Lentimonas sp. CC4: one gene and its partner. The protein of the gene in region 1 interacts with the protein of each later gene in a pairwise test. Links are inferred from orthologs where the notes say so. Each region holds a gene or a part of one and is shown in the gene's direction. Other genes may lie near its edges. The genes, in order: GZZ87_RS16950 and GZZ87_RS03830.

The links.
Region 2: the proteins of GZZ87_RS16950 (region 1) and GZZ87_RS03830 interact in binary tests that used the Escherichia coli proteins (3 or more experiments, as listed by UniProt). The link is inferred for Lentimonas sp. CC4 from one-to-one orthologs.

What each region holds. Positions count from the first base shown.
Region 1 is NZ_CACVBO010000001.1:3,957,666-3,969,041, reverse strand. What follows is about bases 1-2,952. They hold GZZ87_RS16950 (cell division protein FtsZ), read left to right. Parts: upstream 1-810; coding sequence 811-2,094; downstream 2,095-2,952. Other genes in these bases: GZZ87_RS16945 (hypothetical protein), read left to right, coding at 2,134-2,952; ftsA (cell division protein FtsA), read left to right, coding at 1-795. Outside these bases: more of GZZ87_RS16945, read left to right, coding at 2,953-3,189; GZZ87_RS16940 (SCO family protein), read left to right, coding at 3,325-4,176; GZZ87_RS16935 (hypothetical protein), read left to right, coding at 4,221-5,141; GZZ87_RS16930 (serine protease), read left to right, coding at 5,275-6,513; GZZ87_RS16925 (DMT family transporter), read right to left, coding at 6,520-7,428; GZZ87_RS16920 (nuclear transport factor 2 family protein), read left to right, coding at 7,664-8,161; GZZ87_RS16915 (DUF805 domain-containing protein), read left to right, coding at 8,239-8,574; ppk2 (polyphosphate kinase 2), read left to right, coding at 8,946-9,776; GZZ87_RS16905 (Na/Pi cotransporter family protein), read left to right, coding at 9,789-11,376. UniProt on the Escherichia coli protein: Essential cell division protein that forms a contractile ring structure (Z ring) at the future cell division site. The regulation of the ring assembly controls the timing and the location of cell division.
Region 2 is NZ_CACVBO010000001.1:866,158-878,305, forward strand. Bases 38-2,867 are described here. They hold GZZ87_RS03830 (rod shape-determining protein), read left to right. Parts: upstream 38-856; coding sequence 857-1,879; downstream 1,880-2,867. Other genes in these bases: GZZ87_RS03825 (LL-diaminopimelate aminotransferase), read left to right, coding at 38-351; mreC (rod shape-determining protein MreC), read left to right, coding at 1,889-2,740; GZZ87_RS03840 (hypothetical protein), read left to right, coding at 2,730-2,867. Also shown: more of GZZ87_RS03825, read left to right, coding at 1-37; more of GZZ87_RS03840, read left to right, coding at 2,868-3,260; GZZ87_RS03845 (penicillin-binding transpeptidase domain-containing protein), read left to right, coding at 3,257-5,248; GZZ87_RS03855 (hypothetical protein), read right to left, coding at 5,984-6,625; GZZ87_RS03860 (SDR family NAD(P)-dependent oxidoreductase), read right to left, coding at 6,776-7,483; GZZ87_RS03865 (crossover junction endodeoxyribonuclease RuvC), read right to left, coding at 7,729-8,313; GZZ87_RS03870 (sulfite exporter TauE/SafE family protein), read right to left, coding at 8,488-9,273; tRNA pseudouridine(38-40) synthase TruA, read left to right, coding at 9,332-10,144; GZZ87_RS03880 (hypothetical protein), read left to right, coding at 10,164-11,165; GZZ87_RS03885 (MgtC/SapB family protein), read right to left, coding at 11,458-12,148. UniProt on the Escherichia coli protein: Forms membrane-associated dynamic filaments that are essential for cell shape determination. Acts by regulating cell wall synthesis and cell elongation, and thus cell shape.

The sequences.
Region 1 (11,376 bases):
CAAGTGGAGAACCCGCTTTCGAAAGAAGGTTCGCGCCTGCAAGTCGGTTATTGGTCGGTGCATGGCGATAGCCAGATCGTGAGCGATAGCCTTCGTGTGATTCGTGGGATTGATCTCGATGTGAGTGATATGATCATATCGAGCATCGCTTCGGGGGCAGTGCTACTGGAAGAGTCGGAGAAGGATAATGGTGCCTTGGTGATTGATATTGGTGGAGGCACTACGGATTTTGTGCTCTATCGTAAAGGTTACATCGTCCTAACAGGCGTGGTGCCTGTCGGCGGTGATCATATTACCAATGATCTGAGCATCGGCTTACGTGTCGGCCGTAAAAGTGCCGAAGAGTCGAAACTACGAAACGGTCGCGCCTATTATAAGAGTGAAGACCGCGACGAGAAGGTGTGGCTCTATGGTGATATGACGATCGGAGATCGTGAATATCCTCTGGCGGCGATTACTAAGATTATTGAGGCGCGCGTATCTGAGATTTTTGATATCATTAAGGATCAGTTGATTGATGCGGAATTACTCGTGCCTGAGGATATTGCCTCGGGAATCGTATTGACGGGCGGAACTTCGCGTCTCGAAGGTATTGACGAGGTCGCGCAGCGAAGTCTCAGATTGCCGGCGCGTCAGTCTGAGGGGCCGCAAGATGTTTCACCAGAGCTCCGTGTGCCAGAATATAGCACGGCGCTTGGACTCTTACATTATGCATTGACTGGTCAGGAAGATGCGCAGCAAAACTCGAAGCCGACGGGGCTCTTTCGTCGACTTGGTAGCATTTTAAATTTTTAATTAATTGAGACCTCATTGAGCCACGAACTAGACAGTTTAAGTAGTCACGCTACGCCGCGCGCGGATCCGAAGATTAAGATCATCGGTGTCGGGGGGGCGGGCACCAATGCCGTCGGTGCGTTGAACCTTGAGGGGTTTGACAGTGTGCAACTAGCGGCTATCAACACCGATGCGCAGGCGCTTGCGAGTTCTTCAATTACAGAGAAGTTAATGATCGGGCGCAGCGTGACGCGTGGGCTCGGAGCGGGGGGTGAGGTCGATATTGGCCGAGCTGCCGCAGAATCGGATCGCGATGCGATTGCCGCTCTAATCGGTGATCTGGATTTGATCATCATGGTGGTTGGATTTGGCGGCGGCACTGGTAGTGCTGCGGCACCGATTGTCGCTGAAGTCGCCGCGAAGACGGATGCGCTCGTGTTAGCGTTTGTGACTTTGCCTTTTAGTTTTGAAGGGCAACGCCGTAAGAGCATCGCAGATGAAGGTTTGGGCGAGTTGCGCAAGTTAGTGCACGGGGTCATTCCGTTGCCCAATGATGTGCTGCTGCAAGAAGGAGAGGAGGACACGAGTGTGCTCAATGCATTTGCGATTACCGATCGTTGGATCGGCCGCGGGGTGAACTCGCTCTGCGCGATGTTGTTGAAGACTGGTATCGTTAATTTGGATCTCGGTTCGCTGCGTTCCGTATTTCAGGGGCAGGGTGGTAAGACGGTTTTTGGCACGGGGGTCGCTACTGGCGGTGACTATGTGAAGGACGCCCTGGATGATCTATTCATCTGCCCGTTGCTGCACTTGGGAGATCGGCCGACGCAGCTGGATCGAATTTTGGTGAATGTCATTGGTGGTGCCGATCTACCGATTTCACGGGTCAACGATATTGTATCGCAGGTGTCGAAGCGTTTTGGATCGCGTGAAGATATCGTCTTTGGCGCGGTGTTGGATCAGTCGCGCTGCGAGAGTTTGGAGATCTGCGTGCTCGGCAAGGCCGAGATGGAGCGTCGCCAAGTGCCTGTGCAACAGGTTAAACCAGTTGAAGTCGTTACATCGCCTTCAGAGGTGATGGAAGGATTGGGGCTCCAGTCGGAGATCTCTCAGGATGACCTGCCATTGCAGCCAGTGCATGAGACTAAGCTCGGGCGTAAGAAGAAGCTGGTGAACGATGATCAGGATGAGTTTACCTTTAACGAAGTCGATGCGCAGCGTGGTTATTTCGAAAAGACCGACCGCAACGATTATAAGGATGAAGATCTCGACGTGCCGACGTATCTGCGCCGCGGGATTAAGATTAAGCTGAAGGTGTAAGTTCGTTGAGGAATCGATGGGACGCAAATTTTCAATTACATGAAGCGTCTCACGCTTCTATTTCTTCCTGTTTACTTGGTATTGTCGGGGTGCACGACTTTCGACCCAACTCCACGGGTGTTGCTTGACTCTTCGATTGTTCAGAAGACTCAAGTTTTCGAGGAGTTTGTGAGTGGATATGTGAAGAGGATACAAGTGGGTGACTATCATTCATCTTCAGGTGATGAGATCGCAATACTCGGTCAGTGTGATGTGTGGTTGCTGGCTGCGTCAAATTACGAACTGTTGCAGCACTTCGCTACGGGTGGTGGATTGTCGCCGCAATTAATTGATGTGCAGGGTGATGGTGAACTGTCTGTGATGCGAGGCGGCGGCGGTTTTGGAGGTGTGGGGCTGTTGACCCTTGAGGGGGAATCGCACTGGGGGTTTCGACCGAATTCAAACTTGGCGCCTCAAAAGATGATTGCTGCTGATTTGAATGCGGATGGAGCACTCGAGTTTTACGTGTTAGATTGGGATGCCCTGTATCAGCTGGATTCTAAAGGAAATGTAACTTGGAAGGTCGTTGGGCACGAGTATCGAGACATCGGTCTGGTGCTAGAGGATCAGCTGATGTGCTTGAAAGAAGGTGGAGTTCTTGAACGCTACGATTTTAATGGCGAAGTGCTGAGTCGATTGGAATTGCCAGTTGAACCCTACCATTTTGATACGGTTCAATGGCCGGATGACTTCAGTTTTTTGGTCGGGTATTTTGGCCGATGCGTTTTGATCATCGATTCGAATGGAGAAGTTGTGTTCGAGGGCCCATTGGATGGATTTCCTTTGTATCATCCCCCGCAAGCTCTCTCGGTTCGATTTATCGAGGGTGAGCCTCCATATCTGGTAGTGTTAGCGCACTCGCGTTCATCTGTTGGCAGGACACTTCTGGCGATTTTTACGCCATCAGGTGAAATGTTGTATCAGGAAATACTGGGAGGGACGCGTGGCATGTGTGTAAATGTTAATGCTGCCACTGGTGGTGAGGTGTTGCTTGTTGGTGATGGAACCACGGGCGTGTTGGAGTATCAACTGAACTCCAGGTCGACACGTAATTAAAGATCAGTGGATTGTGATTTTGGCAATCTTGCCGTCCGGTCACTGCGGTGCCTGCTTGATCTCGAGGACGTCGGCGTTCCCTGGAATCTTGCCTTCGGGACTTGATGCCGCGTCATTTCGTGGCAAGTTGCACGGATGCGTTGTCTAATATATAGCATTTTATTGCCACTCTTTGCGGTGGGTTCACTTGCGGCGGAGTCGTTTTCGGTGCAGGGTCGTGTCTTGGAGGTCTTGCCGGAGGCGAAGGCTTTACGGGTTGAGCTCACGGAGTCTGCGAGTTCCGACCTGTCTGCTGGGCAGACTGTGGACTTTCGTGTGGGGCCGGGTGATCTAGAGATCGGCTATGCGGAGCGTTTGATTCGAGCGGAGGCGGTGGATTATAGCGGCGTTTGGCATTTGGAGCGCATCTTTCCTGTAGATGGCATCGGCGCGAAGGCAATGGTCGATGTCAATAAGCAGTTGCATGACGCGACCGCGACGATGAGTCGGCGTAAATATGTGAGGCAGGGTGATTACATTCCCAATTTCGCGATGATCGATCAGCATGGAGACTTTCTGCAAATCCGTGAGATGCGCGGTAAGGCCTTTGTGCTAAACTTTATTTTCACGCGTTGCCGTGCTGCGACGATGTGCCCGGCATCGACCACACGCATGTCGGAGCTGCAGGAGATTGCGCGTGAGGATGGCATGGAGAATTTACATTTTGTGACGATTACCTTTGATCCGGAATATGATTCGCCTGGTATCCTTCGTCAATATGCGCAGAGCTATCAATTAGAGAATGACAACTTTCATCTACTCACTGCGACACAAGAGCTTGTGGATGATTTACTCCGTCAATTTGGGATTTTGACGATGGAGGAAGACGGCACGATCAATCACACCATGGCGACTTTGCTGGTTGACGCGAATGGTCGTGTGGCGTTTCGCAAGGAAGGTTCGAAGTGGACGACTGAAGAATTCATTGAAGCGGCCAAGCAATTGTAGACTTTTATCTGCACAACCGTATTGCACCCATTGATATGACCGCCGTGGCTCAGAATCACCCCGTAAACTCCAAGCGTATTTCGCTGGTGAGTATCTCGGTGCTTACCGTGCTGTTTGTCGCGGCATATTTTGCATTACGCGCATTGCCAGATGCGCAATGCGGATTCTTGCACTATGAGGAGATCGTCAATGCCGATGGTTCGGTAGAGTTTTGCGCGACCAATCATGCCGGATTTTTGGATCTGACACGTCTCAAATATCCCGTCGAAATGGGGGTGTTTTTGGCTGATGAACCGAAGCCTGGTGTCGCGCAGGAAGTGACGCTAGAGTTGCTGACATCGGGTGGCACGCCGATTGCGCCGCATCAACTGGCCATGACGCATACGAAGAAGATGCATGTCATGGTGGTGGATCCTTCGTTGCGTGATTATCATCACGTGCATCCGCAGGCAGATGGATTGAATGGGCAATATACCTTTGAGTTTACTCCAGAGCTCGCAGGCACGTATCAGGTATTCACCGAGATCGTGCCGTTGCGCACACGCCGTCAGATTATCGGCACAGGTGTGATTGAGGTGGCTGGCATTGCTTCGGCAATGGAGTTTGATCGCAATACACAGAGTGTGGTGGATGGCATACGTTTTGATATCGGAGAGGTGCCTGAGCGGCTACGCACGGGCACGGACTATCGCTTCGACCTGACTGTGACTACGGAGGGTGGCGATGCCGTCGATCTGCAGGATATTATGGGTGCAAAGGGGCATATGGTGGCCTTCGATGCAGCGCGCAAGGGCTTTGCTCATATGCATCCGATTGACAGTGTGGTCTCAGCTCGCTCCCTGGAAGTGGAGCAGGGCTTGGCATTTTTGTTTAATGTGCCGAACCCTGGCTGGTATCGCGTCTTTGCTCAAATACAGGTGGAAGGCCGTGAGGTATTTGGTCATTTCGACTTGGAGGTCGAGTAGGGGGAGAATCGCTTCGCTCGAACACTCAAGGTCCGACGCTAAACGTTTAAAGTTTAATGTTGTGCGTTCATTCCATCAGTCATCGTGAATAAATCGGCTTGAAGCGCACGTCGTGTCGCGCATTTTGAGGACAATGTCTTCTCCTCGATTTATTAGTTTCCGGTCATTACAGCTGAGCGCGCTCTTGTTACTCAGTGGTGTGACTGTATTGGGGCAGGGCTTCACTGCGAAAATTCCGGATACAAGTGAGTCGCCCTTAGAGCGAGCGAAACGAGCTCGGGAAGAACTTGCACTGCGCTTGCAGGATGAAGCGAATGGGGTCGGTCTGGAGACCTTGGAAGAGAAGGTTGCGCGACTGAAACGTGAGCTGGCAGCTGCGGAAGCAGAGTTGGCAGCACGTGATGCGATTGAGCCGATGCCTACTGCTAGCGAGATTGAGTCGGGGGCGCTGGTGGTGATTTCATCGGATCAGTCAGAGGGTTCTGGGTTTATCGCGGAAATGCGTGGGCGCACTTTCCTCATTACAAATATTCATGTGTTAGGCGCGGCGCGAGGTGCATTGATTCGAACATTGGACGGTGAGGTGATAACATTGCCGTCATATGGTTTCATTAGCCAGAAGCGTGACATTGCGCTCGTTCCGATCGAGTGGGAAGGACCGACGCTGCCGCTCTCACAGTCCTTGAGTTTTGACGAAGTTGGCATTGGGCAAGCAGTTACGGTGGTTGGCAACTCAGACGGCGCGGGGGTGGGCTCGCGTTTGACGGGGGAAGTCACTGGTGTTGGCCCCGATGAGCTCCAAGTGTCCGCTAAGTTTGTTCCTGGGAATAGCGGCAGTCCCATTATGCATGATGAGTTGGGCAAGGTCGTCGCGATTGCATCACGCCTGAAGGATTTTAGCGTGAAGTCAAAGTGGACTGAAGATTCCGAGCAGGCTGATATTCGTCGATTTGGTTATCGGCTAGATGGCGAAATTGAGTGGGGGCAGATCGCGTTGAATGATTTATATCAGCAGTCTGAATTGTATCATCGCTATGAAGATCGCACCAAAGTGATGTGGCATATCAGCTATATGTTACAGTATGAGGATAAGCTGATGACTGGTTACGGGAGTCATGATTCGTTGGGCTATTTATTTAAAAATTTTGACCGAGATTTTCAGTGGCAACGAGGCACGAACTCTTCGCACAATCAGCGCATGCTAAAGCGTTTCGTGACTAGCCTGCTGATGGAGCTTCAAAGTGACCGCCAAAGCACTGCGGACGCATTGCAGGTCGATTTCTACAGGCGCCGTTACTACTCGATTGACGATGTGCGTGATGAAGCCATCCGTGCGTTGACGCGTTTTCAAGATTCACGCCTAGCATTATAGCTGTTCTTAGTTCCCGCTTTTTAGCTTAAGCAGTGTGATGCCAATCAGTAGTGCTCCGATACAGATCGCTTTGATGCGGACGTTCTTTTCGCCATGTAGGTAAATGCCGCCCAGGAATGTGACGACCACCGAGGTGCGGCGCACCGGAGAGATGACTGAAATGAGCGCATCATCCTGGGTGATGGCCGTGAAGTAGAGGAAGTCGGCTATCAATAGGCAGCAACCGATTAATGGAATCGTCCACCGCCACTGAAAGGTGCCGCGCTTCCATGCGCCTTTGAGCCAGAGCAGGTAAAAGGGAGCCATCGCTGGCACCAAATAGATGGAGAACCATGCCTGCACATCGGCGGGGCGTAGTCCGACGGTTTGTAGTAGATATTTGTCATAGATCGCACTGCAAGCGCCTACGAGCGTGGCGATGATCATGTAACCGACCCACTTGTCGCGGTGGAAGTGAATGCCTTCTTTTTTGCCGACAAATGAGAAGGCGTAGAAAGATGCCAATACGATAGCGATACCGATCCATTGCCAGCTATTGGGGCTTTCACCCATCAGGCAGGTTGCGAGTAGGATCGTCCAAAGCGGGCTGGTGGCGCGGATCGGTCCCGCGATCGAAAGCGGAAGGTGCTTGAGCGCGAAGTAGCCAAATATCCAAGAACCTGCTACCAACGCGGATTTGAAAAACAAGAGGCCATGCGCGTGCAAGCCAATCGGAGTGATCAAGAAATCAGCGGCGGGGTAAGACTCGGGCGACCAGTGCGACCAGATGATGAAGGGCAGCCAAACGCAGGCGCTGGTAACGATGCCGAAGAAGAGCACGGGGAATACCGCGTTTTCACGGAGCGCATGCTTCTTGGCCAGGTCGTAGAAACCAAGAAAGAGCGCTGATAATATGCTGAGTATAATCCAAGACATGTGTTATTCTTAAAAGAGTCGTTAGAAGTCGTAAGAAAGGAGTTAGAATCTGAGTATCAATTCTGTGTGGTTCGCTAGATTAGAGACCACTTGCGAAACTCTATGCGCACCATTACGAAAGACTAACTCCTGACTCCTAACTTCTAACTCCTAAATATAGTGTGGCACGCTAGCAGGTCATCGCCGTATGGAAATAACCGATTGCTCCGCCGTGCATTCTATTAAAGCTAGCAAAATGACACCCAATCAGAAAACAGTGCTCGTTGTGGCGGCTTTGGTTGCCTTATGCATCGCGTCCCTCTTTTGGAATGTCGATTGGGATGCGCGTGCGATTGATAAACAACTCAATGAGCTGGCGGATTTGGTCGAAAAGTCAGAACCAGAATCGGCGTTCGAGGCGTTGGGGCGTAGTCGCCGAGTCGCCGACTTGTTTACAGATTCGTGCGAGATCGAGTATTTGCCGCAGCGCTCGAGTCTGTCTGGGGCAGATTCCATCAGTGCTGCCTTTTTGAGTGTGCGAAATGCAATTGAGACTGCGTCTGTGGGCTTGAGCCAGCATACCATTGCGGTGGATGCCGATGCCGCGCGCGCGGAGTCTTCCGTTCGGGCTAGCGCTAAAGTTGCGACGCGTGGTGGTGATGACTGGCGCGATCGTTTGAACTACCGTATTGTCTGGGAAAAGGTAGAGGGGGAGTGGTTGATTCGGCAAATCTGGATCAAAGACGATCGATAGTGCGGGTGTAAGTTTTTGTTGCGCTTTGGGCGGCAATTTTAAATATCTGCTATTAAGTATTTCATCTACTACCCATTATGAGCAAAAGTTTTTTAAGTTCTGAAGGCGGCATTGGCCGTGTTAAATTCATTCTGAGCCTTGTCGTGCTGATCGCGTTGACTGCCGGTATTGGCTACGGTGCGGATTATTTTTTCACGCATCCGGAGTATTTCCACCATGGGACCTTTGGCACTTTGGGGATTTTCTGCGCGATCATTGGCGCATTGATCTGCTCGATGATCGGGTTGATGCAGTTACTCAAGCGTCTGCGTGATATGGGCAAGGGCGCATACATGACGCTTTGGATGTTGGTTCCAGGAGTGAACGTCTTGTTCTTGCTCTACGCGTGTGTGGCTCCGTCGAAGACTGCATAGTCTGATATTTATACTTACTTAAAAAGGCCTCGCTGTATATTGCAGTGAGGCCTTTTTTATGGCTCATCGTCAAAGAAAGGCGAAGGTCGTGCGATGAAGTAGAAATATCGTAGCGCACTCGCGCTAGCGAGGTCGACTGCTCAATATCCCGCTCCGAAAAGTGACACGACTAGCGTCGCATCGCTATGGTCGGTTTTTTATCAGAGAAATCGTAGCGACCTCGCGCTAGCGAGGTCTATCACTCTCTTTACGTGCACTTCTGCAATCTTCGCCTGAAAGTGACAGTGAGGCCTTTTTTCTTTGTTGGAAGTTGCTTCTGTTTGCCTTCTTTATACTTTGGTTAGTCTATTTAATTCACCCCTATTCAGCGTATGCCTAAAAAGAAGAAAAAGCCTGTTTCTGTCTCGAAAACGTCAACACCTGAGAAGCTCTCAAATAAATTCTATGAGGAGGAAATTGAGCGGTTGCAGACAGAATTAGTTCATTTACAGCATTGGGTGGTTGAGCAAGGACTACGAATTGTTGTGGTGTTTGAAGGACGTGATGCTGCCGGTAAGGGGGGCGTGATCAAACGGATTAGTGAACGTGTCAGTCCGCGTATTTTTCGCACCGTGGCGCTGCCAGCTCCGAGTGAGCGGGAAAAGACGCAGCTGTATTTTCAGCGTTATATCGCACATATGCCTGCTGCTGGTGAGGTCGTTTTGTTTGATCGTAGTTGGTATAACCGTGCGGGGGTCGAGAAAGTAATGGGGTTTTGCACCAAGAAGCAGCATGCTGATTTTTTGAAGATCTGCCCGAACTTTGAACGATGGATCACTGATCAAGGCATCGTGCTGGTGAAGTATTGGTTGGATGTTAACAATGAGGAGCAGGAGAAACGCTTCCTGAAACGGGTGCATGACCCAAAGCGCCGTTGGAAGTTAAGTCCGATGGACTTGGAATCGCGTGGTCGCTGGTATGACTATTCGAAGGCGCGCGACGAAATGCTGGAAGCGACGGATACCGAATGGGCACCATGGAATTTAGTCGATTCCAATGATAAGAAGCGAGCGCGCTTAAATTGTATTTCGCATTTATTGGATCAGATTCCGTATGAGACGATGAAAGAGGAACTGATCAAGTTGCCGAAGCGTTCAAAGAAGGGCGCTTATGACACTGCGGCGTCGGTGGCCGATCGTAATTGGATTCCTGAAAAGTATTAGGATATGGGTATTATGATGCGTTCCTTAAAGCAGCAACGCAGTCGATTGATTCTGCTGTGTTGTTTGGCTTTTTGTTGTGTGGCTGCCGCTTTTGGTGCGCCTGAGTCTGCGGTTGAGGTGATCGAGGAGCTTGAAGTCGTCGAAGTTGACATCGCTTGGAGCACGGTATGGATGCAGCTCTTTGGTGGGCTTGCGCTGTTTCTGCTCGGGATGGATATTATGTCGGATGCCATTAAAGCGGTGGCGGGCGACGGCCTGAAACTGTTCCTAGAGAAGATGACGGGTAACCGGTTTTCCGGTGCGTTTTCGGGTGCCTTGATCACTGGTATCTTGAATTCATCGTCGGTGACGACGGTATTGGTGGTCGGTTTTATTAGTGCGGGGCTCATGTCGTTGACGCAGGCGGTGAGCATTATCATGGGCGCGAATGTGGGGAGCACGTTCGCAGCTCAAATCATTGCCTTCAATGTGACGCAGTATGCCTTGCTGCCTGTGGCGCTTGGATTTCTCGTGCGCTTTATTGCAAAGGGGGATCGTGCGCGCAATTACGGTGACACGGTGATGGGCTTAGGGCTGATCTTTTTTGGTATGGGGCTGATGGGGGCGGCAATGACTCCGTTACGTGACTATCAACCGTTTCTGGATTTGATGGTTCAGATGAATAATCCCGTGATGGGCATCTTGGTCGGCGCCGTGTTCACTGCGCTGATTCAGTCATCGGCTGCGACGACGGGTATTGCGATTGCTCTGGCGAGTGGTGGGTCGATTACGCTAGAGGCGGGAGTTGCCTTAGCTCTGGGGGCGAATATCGGCACGTGCGTGACGGCGATTTTGGCTGCGCTCGGCAAGTCGCGCCCTGCGGTGCGTGCCGCAGTCGCGCATGTATTGATTAATGTGATCGGTGTCGCAGCGTGGGCGTTCTTTATTCCTCAGCTGTGTGATTTGATTCGAGCGATTTCGCCGGCGGCGGAATCGTTGACCGGGGCAGAGCGTCTGAGTGTTGAAGTGCCACGGCAGATTGCGAACGCACATACGTTTTTTAACGTGGCGAATACAATGGTGTTGATCTGGTTCACTGGATTGTTGGCGAAGTTATGTGAGAAGATCGTGCCGGATCGTCCTGAAGTGGTTAAGGCAGTGATTCAGCCGAAGTATTTGGATCGTGAATTACTGGAGGCACCCAGCTTAGCGCTACAACGGGTGCAGTTGGAGATCGGACACGTCGGCTCGATCATAGACTCGATGTTTGCCGCCTTTAAGCAAGCAGGTTGGGAGGCCGAGGCTGAGCAGCTCAATGTCATTGCTCGACAGGAAGAAGATATCGAGGTTTTGACGGAGCACATTTTGAAGTATCTAGCTTCGATGCCCAAAGAGGCGATGAGCCAGAAGGATGGTCAGCAATTGTTGCTGTTGATGACGGCGAGTAATTATCTGCGCAGCCTGAGTGGTATGTTGAAGTCCGAGTTGGTGGATGTGGTCAATCAAGCGCGCACGGAGCGTGTGGTGCCGAGTCAGGCGATGCGGGCGTTAATGTCGACGGTGTATCGGACTGTCTGGGAAGCGACGAACTTATGTGCCGATGCCATTGCAAAGGATGATC
Region 2 (12,148 bases), 3.1 Mb from region 1 along the record:
AATCCACAGATCACCGAAGAAATCTCCGCGAAATACTCGCGCCGTATGGACCTCCTCGTGGACGCGCTCAACGGCGCAGGCTTCAAAGCGAAAAAGCCAAAGGGTAGCTTCTTCCTCTACGTCGCCGCACCAAAGTCCGCGACAATCGATGGCAAGACCACCGAGTTTGAATCCGGCGAAGCATGCAGCCAATGGCTCATCACCGAAGAGCTCATCAGCACAGTGCCTTGGGATGATGCCGGCAACTTCGTCCGCTTCTCCGTGACCTTCGCCGCAAAAGGCGAAGAAGCCGAAAAAACAATTGCAGCCGAAATCGGTCAGCGCCTCGCGAAATACACCTTCGCATTCTAAGGGGTCCAAACAGTCCCACGCTTTAACCTTAAAAGAGTAGTTAGAAGGAAGAAGGAAGGAGTTAGAAGCTGAGCATCAGTGTTTTATGGCGTCTTAGACGCTCGCCAAATGGCTTCGCCCTTCGGTTGAGTGTCGCTGCGCTCGGTGGGCGACTATAGGAGAATCTACAAAGGCTTCATAATTAAAGACTAACTTCTAACTACTGAATCTAGGTTTAAACAAAAGCACAGTCCTCGGACTGTGCTTTTTTGTTCTGCGGCGAAAATCCAAAATAGGAGGTGCTTCAGCGATCTGCCAAATAAAGCAGATCTCGCCGGCGACACATGAGGAGATAACCTCAAGCGATTAATCGCAACCCACGTATCGTTTATTCAATCACAGTCATGCTCCACGAATTTGCCTCGATCTAGGGTGGTAATTATTTGACTTTCAAACCCTTCCGAGTGTGATACAGCCTTTACTTTCACGCTCGAAAGTAAACGCATCTTAATTTTTCTTTAAAAACGTGTTCGGCCTTCTCTCAAACGACATCGGAATCGACCTAGGAACTGCAAACACTCTCGTGTTTGCAAAAGACAAGGGTATCGTCCTTCGCGAACCCAGTGTGGTAGCGATCTACACGTCCACGAAGAAGGTCTGCGCCGTAGGTGCCGATGCGAAGAAGATGCTCGGCCGCACACCGGGCAACATCACCGCCATCCGCCCGATGAAGGACGGCGTGATCGCCGACTTTGAAATCACCGAAGCCATGCTCCGGTATTTCATCAAGAAGGTAAACAAGACCAAAACTTTTGTTGCGCCACGCATCGTCGTAGCAGTGCCCTCGGGCATTACCGAAGTCGAGCGCCGCGCAGTTAAAGACTCCGCAATCCGCGCTGGAGCGCGCGATGTCGTCCTGCTCGCAGAGCCTATGGCAGCCGCGATCGGTGTCGGACTTCCAATTGACGAGCCAGCTGCAAACATGATCGTCGATATCGGCGGTGGCACCACCGAAGTGGCAATTATCTCCCTCGCAGGCGTAGTTTACACCAAGAGTATCCGCGTCGGTGGCGACGAAATTGACAACGCGATCGTCAACTACATGAAGCGCGCTTATAACCTGATGATTGGAGAGCGCACAGCGGAAGAGATCAAGATCCGTGTCGGTTCGGCCTTTCCACTCGAAGAAGAAATTTCCATGGAAGTGCGCGGTCGCGACTCTGTTGCTGGCCTGCCAAAGACCATTACCATCTCATCTCCTGAGATTCGCGATGCACTCGCCGATACCATGGCATCCATCGTTGATATGGTGCGCAATGCTTTGGAGCGCTGCCCACCAGAACTTTCAGCAGACCTCATCGACCGTGGCTTCGTCCTCGCTGGTGGTGGCGCGCAGATCCGTGGCCTCGATCAATTGCTAAGCGATGCGACTGGCCTACCAGTGGTCATCGCAGATGACCCTCTGAGTGCGGTCGCAAACGGCACCGGCATGGTGTTGGAAGAACTGGCCTTTCTATTGAAAGACCTCACGGGGAACCCCAAAAGCTAAGCATTGCACGTGGCGAAATTCCGCCTCGATAAGTTCAAGCCGATAGTCGCCTTAGGCCTCTTTCTCGTTGCTTGGTGGATACTGCCAGCGGTGGCTAAGTCATTTATGCGCATCAGCTTTACTGAAGTGCAAGCACCCGCATGGATCGTTTCCTCCTATTTAGATGATCTTGAAGAGTTCTGGGCGCGCCGCAGCCACTCGAAAATCGAGCTCATCGAAGCTGGCCAACAGTTAGCTCGCCAGAAGGCATTTTACCAATTGCTCGATCAGCGTAACAAGATACTCGAAACCGAGGTCATGCGCTTAGAATCAATCCTCGACATGCCTGCTCGCCGCGAATTTCGCTACGAAGTGGCACGCGTCATCCGCCGCGATCTCAACGCATGGTGGCAGCAGATCGTCATTCGCAAGGGAGAGGACTACGGCATCACCGAAGGTGCAGCAGTCATCTTCGCAGGCGGTGTCGTCGGTCGCGTCGTCAAAGTCGATGCATTCACCAGCCGTGTCGAGCTGGTCACCAGTCCGAACTTTCGCATGGCCGCCAGCTTCGAGGGCGACGACCGCCCAGTCGTCTATCAAGGCGTGCCGCAAAGCGGCTTCGGCAAGGCCAGCGGCGAGGTGCGCGATGCACCGCAAGACCTAGTGGCCAACACCCAAACCCCACTACGACTCGTCTCTACACGTTTAGGGGGCACCTTTCCTCCCGGGCTCTTGATCGGCGAGGTCATTTGGCTGGAGCCCGGCAGCACCGGCATCTTCCAAGCAGGCACGGTGCAACTCGACGATCGGCTACTGAGCCTCAGCGAAGTTTCGGTCCTCATCCCACTCAACCCTCTCGATTACGACAGCGATGCTCCTTGATCCACGCGTAATCATCCTCTTTGCAGCCAACGCCCTGCTGCTCTTTCTGTGTCTCTTGGTCAATTCTAGCCTAGCACCGCTCTCGCTGTATCTAGTGCTCCTCGGCCCAATGCTCGTGCTACCCGCACTTTACCTGAATCATCGCTCGTTCTTTATCTGCACCTTGATCACCGGCCTCTGGGTCGATGCCGCGCTTCCCTCTAAATTCGGGCTATTTACTTGCGGCTTCATGGCCATCGGCACCTGCATCACGATGGCCCGTATCCGCTTCCGCGCAGAGCACAACTACCACCCCATCCTAATCGCACACGTCGCGAATGTCGCTTGCATCCTGCTACTCACCATCAGCGAAGGGCTCGCGTATATTAGCTCTCCCGCCTTCTGGGGACAAGTGCTCGTCACCACCCTGCTCTCTCACCTAGCGCTGCTGATCATCGCACCGTGGTTCTTCAACCTCGAGCGCCTGCTTTTCACGCTCTGCCACGCTGAAACAGAGCCCGACGACTTCCCAATGCTATGAGTCAATACGATGTGCATAAGGGGGAAAATCCACGCATCCTACTGTTCCTCTGGATCGTCCTAGCGGCCTCCGCGGTCCTGATCGGCGGGCTCGGATGGAGCCAGCTGATCGACATTCGCGAATATAAGGAAATCGAAAAACGCCAGACCGAGCGACGCATCCTCACGCCCGGGCCACGCGGCGACATCTACGACCGCGACGGCAATCTACTCGTCGGTAACCGTCCGCACTACTCTGCCGTCGCTTACCTCGACGACCTACGCTCCGACTTTCGCAAGGAATACTCAAAGATCTACAACGCCGAGCGTGCCCGTATTAAAGAAGAATACGAGAATACACCCGAAGACGAACGCCCACACGACCCGCCCACCCCGAACTACAACAAGTGCGCATGGACTGCCCGCCTCAACGTCGTCAACCGCTACATCGACATCATCAATCGCATCACCGGCAGAGACGACTCGATTACCGAAAGTAAGCTAATCCGCCACTTCAACGAGAAGCTCCTGCTCCCACTACCGCTCGTCGAAGACCTAAGCCCCGATCAATACGCCCGCCTCGTCGAACAGATCCCCGTCAATTCCCCCATTCAAATCCACACTGGCACCGCACGCTACTACCCCTACAAATCCGCCGCAGCCCACCTACTCGGCTACGTGCAAAACACCCTGCCCGACGCCAGTGAAATCCCCGACGACGGCATCAAGACATTCACCTTCAAAACCAAGCTTGGCAAAACCGGCCTCGAACGCTCCTTCAACGACCTGCTCTCCGGCAAGACCGGCATGGAAATGTGGCGCGTCGACCCTCTCGGCTTTCAAGATACACGCCTAGAAATGATCCCTCCTGAACAAGGCGAGAATCTCATCACCAGTATCGACATGGACCTGCAACTCGCCGCTGAGACCGGCCTGGGCGATCGCACCGGCGCGGCCATCGCACTCGACATACAATCAGGCGAAGTGCTCACCCTCGTCAGCCATCCCACCTACGACCTCAACGACCTGAGCCCATTCATTCCACGCACCACCTTCGAGGAAATCAACGAACGCGGCGCATGGCTCAACCGCGCCCTACAGCTCTCTTACCCGCCCGGCTCCACCTTCAAGCTCATCACCTCCATCGCCGGCATGCGTAACGGCACCATCGATGGCAACACCAAGCACAACTGCCAAGGCGTGCACCGCGTCGGCAATCGCGTCTTCCGCTGCAACTCGCGCTGGGGGCACGGGCAAACCGACCTGCCCGCCGCCATTGAAAAAAGCTGTAACGTCTTTTACTATGCTGAAGGCCTACGCATGGGAATCGATGTCCTCAGCGCCGAAGCCAAGCGCTTCGGACTCGATCAAAAAACTGGTGTCGAAGTGCCCTTCGAAACCAGTCGCGTCGTCGTGCCCTCTAAAGAATGGAAACGAGAAAAAGTCGGTTCGGGCTGGGTGCCTGGCGACACCGCGAACACCGCCATCGGCCAAGGATTCCTCCTGCAGACTCCATTACAAATGGCCACCGTGATCGCCTCCATCGCACGCGGCGAGACGCGCACCAAACCCACCCTTAAAGCACTCACCCGCGAGGAGGCCATGCAGGTCAACCACGGCGGCGAATCCATCGGGCTCACGCCCGAACAAACACACCTCCTCTGGGAAGGCATGGAGCGCGTCGTCGGCCCCAACGGCACCGGCCGCCTCGTGCAAATCGACCACTTCCGCATCGGCGGCAAGACCGGCACCGCCGACTTCCGTGCCCACGGCAAAGAAGTGAACCTCGCCTGGTTCTTCGGGTTTGCCCCTATGGACAATCCGCAGATTGCGGTGGCCGTCATGGTCGAAGGCACCGACGAGAGCCACGGCTACCACGGCGGCTCCACCGCCGGCCCCGTCGCCAAAGACATTTTTCTAAAATTCATCGAGAAATACCCCGAACGCGCAGGCTTCCCAACGGCGTCAGAACAAAGTGACACAGACATTTTGTCTGTGTCATCAGAGTGAGCCGCCTCCACTCAAAGATCCAGCGGACTGACCATCTCCTTCTTTGTTCGGCTCTGCACGGTGTGCGTGTAAATCATCGTCGTCTTGATGTCGGCATGCACGAGCAGTTGCAGCATACCTTGTTCGAAATGAAGGAAGACTCCCAACAGAATGGAGCCACTTAGAAAACCAAGATTGGCACTTTAATGCCCGAGGCGTAGATCACTTCAAAAAAAGAATTAAAATTCAATTCGCAGACAGTTCCATCAGAATTGAAACGATTCGCGGTTGAGATCCAATATACAATAAACCTAATCAAGAAATCGAACAGGTCGTCAGCGAATCATCTCTATCCTTAAAAGAGTAGTTAGAAGACAGTAGTCAGAAGCTGAATATCAGTGTTTTATGAAGAATCTCCGATTCGCCAAATGGCTTCGCCCTTCGGTTGCACCCAAGGGCATAATAAGTGTCGCTGCGCTCGGCAGGCGGCGTCAAATACTCTCGGAAGCGCCTTATTACCAAGGACTAACTTCTGACTTCTAACTCCTGAATCTAGGTTGATCAAAAGAAGAGAGAGAGAATCTATTCACTGGTTGCAGTATTCCGAACCATGATGTGCCACTATTTCAAGCGCAGAAGAATTACATATAACGACACCAGAAATAGGATAGAGATTCGGAATGAATATCCCCTCGGCGGAGCGATATGTCCCGAAATCTGCGTTTCCAGTCATGTCATCCTTTAGATGGCAGGCACCTAGCCTGTAGACTCAGCAGACTCGCCACTGGCTTGCAAGCGACGCTCACGAGCAAACAAATCCTCTTCCCTTTGTTCTAGCTCGGCAAGTTTCTCCATATGCTCGTTCAGACGGGAAATCAAAGACTCCTCCATCTCCGCTAAAGCCTGCTCGCGTTCAGCTAGTAGCCCCTCGCCGTGATTCAAATCTTCATCGCGTCGCGTAAAGCTAGCAGCCTGTAAATGCGACGCTTCCCTCGATTGCCCCACCTGTAACTTTGCAACTTCGTGCTCCTGCTGCAGTGACTGGTAACGCTTCTTTAGATCAGCCAACTCTGCCTCCAAGTCACGAATTCGCAGAGACTCGCTCTCACTTGTCGCTGTTGGCACACGGCCACAATCCTCATCGGTCTTTTCGTAATACGCCTTCGGTGTAAAACTCGAAAAATCAGCAGCCATTAAGGAGAGAACTGAAGTATACTTTAAAGTCGGGCCGATCCCTGAAAATTGACAGTCGCCGAGATGCGACTCCAACAAAACCAGAATGTGCACCTTCGGATCGGCCAGCAATAATCGAACCTTCGCCCGGTTAGCACCCAGAGCACGATCAACCAACTGATCTTTCGTCAGTATACTTAGATGAATGCGAGGAGGAACAGCCATAATTCAGAACATAAGATAAATTACTTACGCAGAAAACAAGGTATATTCCTCTTTTCTTTCACAAGCACAGCAATATCCGGCTCAACACCACAGAGAAAATGAACGAACCTGCAGGCTTTTCAGGTAAAACAGAGCCACGACTCCCGAACGCTACAGCTTCCGAATATCAGCATAGGCACCGCTCGGACGCTCCAGCAATTTTGGAAACGTATCGATCAATTGACGCGCGCAGGTATCACCATCCGGCATTTTCTCCGTGCCCTTCGCCTCCTTCAAAATCGCCAATGGTTTGAAACGCTCATCTTCCGGAAGGTTCGTCAAATAGTCCTGCATCGCAGTATCCACCAAGCCCGGAGCCAAGGATGTAAAGTGCGTGCGGCGCTGCTCATTCGCATACATATGGATCAACATGTTCAATGCCGCCTTCGAAATGCTGTAACCATTCCAGCCACGTTGCCCCGAACGCGAAGCCCCCGACGAAATGGCCACCACCTGCTTCACTTGTCGGCCAGAGGCAAAAATCAGATCCAGCAACCACTTATTGGCGACCATATTGACCTCCATCGTTTCACGAAAATCGCTCAATGGAGTGTCCTTGAAATCACGAATCTCACCCAGCTTCCCAGCATTGAGAACGACTAAGTGTAGGTTCCCTGCATCTGCCAGCAAACTACCCACCGCATGGATCGCAGTCGCAGCATCGGCAAAGTCTGCTGCCTTAAAAATAAGCCCCTTTTCGATCAAATCCTTAGGCGCACGGCGACTGCACCCATATACCTGAGCACCTTGCTCCAAGTAAGTCTTTGCCAAACTATACCCCAAACCAGAGCTTACGCCTGTAATAAATACTTTCTGCATAGCACACCGTATGAGGTTTTTAGCCTAGAAATACAAACATTGTGTGAGCGTTATCCAAATTTCTTGAACACGTAATTCAAAAAACGGAAATCAGAAGCTAGGAGTTAGAAGTTGCTCAATGACACTGAGGAAGTTGCGCCAGTGGGCGCTCTACGCCAACTTGGCGAGACTCAAAAATGCGTATGTCGTAGAAACGGAGGTCTGAATTCTAACTTCTGGCTTCTGCTTAAGGACAACTCGACGCACTACTCCCCGCGCCAGGTATAAGCATGGCACAGCGCCACCGCAGCGGCATCGGATTCGTCCAATCGCTCAGTCAAATCAGCACCTGTAATACTCTGGATCGTTCGCGCCACTTGCTCTTTACTCGCTCGGCCCGCACCTGCCACGGCCTGCTTGATCCGCAATGGGGCATATTCAAAAACTGGCAAGCCGCGCATCGAAGCCACCGCAATCGCCGCACCGCGTGCCGCTCCCAGAATCTGCGCCGTCTGGAAATTTTGCACATAGATGGTCTGCTCAATCGCCACGTGATTGATCTTATGTTGATCAATAAAATCCTCCACTTGGTTGCCGATCGCACCGAGGCATTCGATCTGCGAGATAACCGGCTTCAGCTTGAGCGTCGCCGTTTCCAGCACCCGCACCTTGCCGTTCGGCTGATAGTCCAGCACCGCAAAACCACTGCCACGCAGGCTGGGGTCGATCCCTAGCACGATCCCCTTAAACTGCACCGTGCGCATCGGTGTCGCTCGCAGTGCCTTTGCAGATTGCGCACCGCCTCGCGCGATATGCTCAGCCCAAAGTTTACGTGTCGATTTACGTGCCATTGAGGAGAATTAGGAATTAAGAATTAGGAATTACGAGTTCGGAATGACCAGTTAGTCAATTAAACACCCCTCCCTCCTCAGCTCTCTGACCTCTGACCTCTGGCCTCTCACCTCTGGCCTCTGGCCTCTGACCTCTCACCTCTCACCTCTGACCTCTGACCTCTGACCTCTGACCTATAAAACCAGCTTCAGACCACCGATCACCACAAAGACCCAAATCAATATCTCAAATACCCGCTGGTTGATCCGCTTCACAATCAACGGCGCGATCATCGCAGCCACCAGCGCATACGGCATAAAACTCGCGCTAAACCCGAGGGAGCTGAAATCAATGATGCCCAAATCCATCATGAACGGCACTTTGATCAGATTCACCAATAGAAACAGCCACGCCGATGTGCCGATGTAGGCATATTTCGGCAGCCCCGAGGCAATAAAATAGAGCGCGGCCACCGGCCCCGCCGCATTTGCCACCATTGTCGCAAACCCACCAATGATCCCCGTCGTGGCAATGAACACTGGGTGGTGCGGCAACAGATCCTCCCCCTCATGGTTGCGGCGGCTCCACTTACGAAAGAAGTGCACCCCCGTCATCGAGAGCAGAATCACGCCGATCAAGAATTTGACATGCGCATCATTCACCCGACTAAAGACAAAATAGCCGATCACGATGCCCACGAGCATCCACGGCAGCAGCTTCCAAATATACGGCCACAGTGCATGACGACGATAGATCGAAACCGCCACAACATCTGCCGCGATCAAGATCGGCAGCAACACCCCGACCGATGCTTTCGCTGGCAGTGCCAGTGCCAGCAATACCACCGTGAGATTCCCCACGCCCGGCAAGCCACCTTTCCCCAAACCGACAAAGACCGCGCCCAACGCGACCAGCGCATATTGCCATGTTTCCAATTCCCCCATGGCAACGCAGACTTGCAGCCCGAAGACAGACCTCAACTCTTAATCATAATCTTACTCTTAATCATAATCCCCCTGATCGATTAAGAGTAAGATTATGATTAGGATTAAGACTGCCAGACGAAACTTCGCTCTTCACAACTCCCCCAAAGGCGACACAGTCCTCCTCATGCGTTGGAAATGTATTTGCGCCTACGACGGCACTGATTTTGAGGGTTGGCAACGCCAACCCAACGGCAACGCCGTGCAAAACCATATCGAAGCGATCCTCTCAAAGATCTTCTCCATCAAAATTCTAACCCAAGGCAGTGGACGCACCGATGCCGGCGTGCATGCCAACGGGCAATGCTTCCACTTCGATGCCGATTGGAAGCACCCACCTGAGAAGCTGATCCGTGCGCTGCATGCGCAATTGCCGACGACGATTCAGATCAAATCGATCCAGCCCGTCAGCGACGACTTTCACGCCCGCTTCTCCGTAACCGGCAAGCGCTACAAATACCGCTACACCCTCGGCCGCGCCAAACCGACCCACGACCGCTACGTCTGGGCCTGCCGTGACATTCCACTGGACCTCGACGCCATGAATGCCGCCGCCCAACACCTGGTCGGCACGCACGACTTTACCGCATACAGCGCCAGCCACAGTAAGGACAACGACCCGAACCCCGTAAAAACCGTGCACACGCTGGCAGTCATCCAGCGCGGCAAACAGCTCACGCTTACCGCCGAAGGCTCCGGATTTCTCTACAAAATGGTGCGCAGCATCGCCGGCGCACTCTACGCCGTCGGCCGCGGACGCCTCAGCCCCGACGAGATTCGCACAATTCTCGAATCCAAGCAGCGCACCCATCGCATCGTCACGGCACCTGGCAAAGGCCTAAGCCTCGACCGCGTTTTTTATAAATAACGAACCTTGATACGCAGACATGATGAAACCAATCGCACAAGCCCTCGCACTCATCTTCATGCTGCCGATCTGTCTTGCTCACGGGGAATCTCCCCTCATCGGCACACCACAAGGATCACAACTACAAGATTATCGTGCACAGGAAGGGGCATGGGTGCCTGCAGAAATCGACTCTGAGACTCCTTTGGAAACCTTGATTCAGCGACTAGATCATGATTGGGAGCTTAACTTCACCGGAAAATCCCAATACATTGGTTACACCGACGATATGTTCTCTATTGCAAAGCATGGGGACGCCGCAATCCCAGTCCTCATCGATTACATAAAGGAGAACCATTCATCCAAAGCGAGAATCGGAGCCGTGTATACTCTGCATCTTATTGGAATCGACCGAACTGTTTTCGGTGGCTTTGAAGAAGACTTCCGAAACCAAGCAGCGAGGGATGCATTACTCAGCTTATTGAATCATGCAGACCTACAGCAGTTAGCTGCAAGACTGCTGATGCGTGATCCATGGCCATACGATGTGCCGTTTCTATTTGCCGCACTTGAAAATTCGCAGACTGACGCTTTGCCGATCTCCAAGGCTCTATTTCGCTACGGATTACAGAATATCCCATTCCGGCAAAAGGACGCAATTTCTAATAAGTCCCTGCTACTGCGAGAGGTTCCGACCCCCGAAGGAGGCGACTTGGTTGATCTATTTCGTGCCATGAAAACCGTCAGCCAAGGAGACATTGTAATCGAACCTGGTTTACTTCTCAGTTGGCCTTACCTTCCTCAGGCCCCTACTTGGAAATTTGGATCTCCAGCACAATCCAGCCGTTCCATTGAGAAAATATTGGATCAATATGTTGGCGAAGGCAGACCTTTTAACTACACCGACTTAGGATACCCAGTGGATTGGTTTACAGATGGAGGAAGCATACAACTGTGCTCCCCGATCACAATGAAGCGTCGATGGCTTAATTGGTGGAAATATAGCCTTCATCGGTATGCGCGACCAATGATAACGAATTGAGCGATTCACCCTTGCTAGGGTAAGTAAGTAGTCAGCAGATCCGCGGACCTTTGGCAGGAGGGCAAACGCAAAATATAAAGATCCCCATTCCCCTTGCTCCAAATTATACCTGAAGTAAAGATCTCAGAGATTAAAAGTGACTGTGACATTTCAATACAGCCGTTTGTTGATCTAGAACGTGCCTTCCAATCCAGCTCAACACGGCCTTTCCTGCGTAAAGAACCGCGTCCTACACCATTCATTTAAATTTAGCTTTTGGTCGCAATCGTTGCTTTGCATGAGACGCTAACCATCAAATCAGATAGAACGCACCGACACCGGCCAACACGGTCGCACCTAAAGCAATCGCGATGTGTTTGCGTAATTGCGTCGAACCGAGCGAGAAAACCAAGCCTGCCTTGAGCAAGGTGTTAGCGATCGCGGCGACAATTACTGCTTTCGCTGCCAAATCGGCGGTCACGATGCCATCCTTAAGATTATTGGTAATCGATAGCGCGATGGCATCGAGATCCGTCAGCCCCGAGACAAAGCTCAAAGCGAGCAGGCCCTCGCTCAGGCCGGAACTCATAAACACTTTTACGAGCACAGAAATGATGCCGTAAATCAGCGCGAACTTAATCGCAATCCCTAGCCCAAGCGGGTTTTTCAACTCGGGTATTTCCGTCGCTTCTCTGCCCTTCCGATACAACAGCCCGACGATCAGGATATACAACAAGCCTGGCACCGACAGCACCAGAAACGGCAACCATAGCGACGGGATAAACTCTGGGCAAATGAGCCCGAGTATGATGATCACGCGCGCCAGCATCACCGTGCAGGCCATCACAATTGCTAGGGCAAAGCCTAATGAAAGCGCGGGATAGACCTTCGACTCTCGGCTAAATGCCAGCGTCGTAGCCGTGCTCGATGCTAGGCCTCCCACGAACCCCGTCAGTATCACGCCAGAGCGTGTGCCGAGCATGCGAATCAACAAATACCCCACA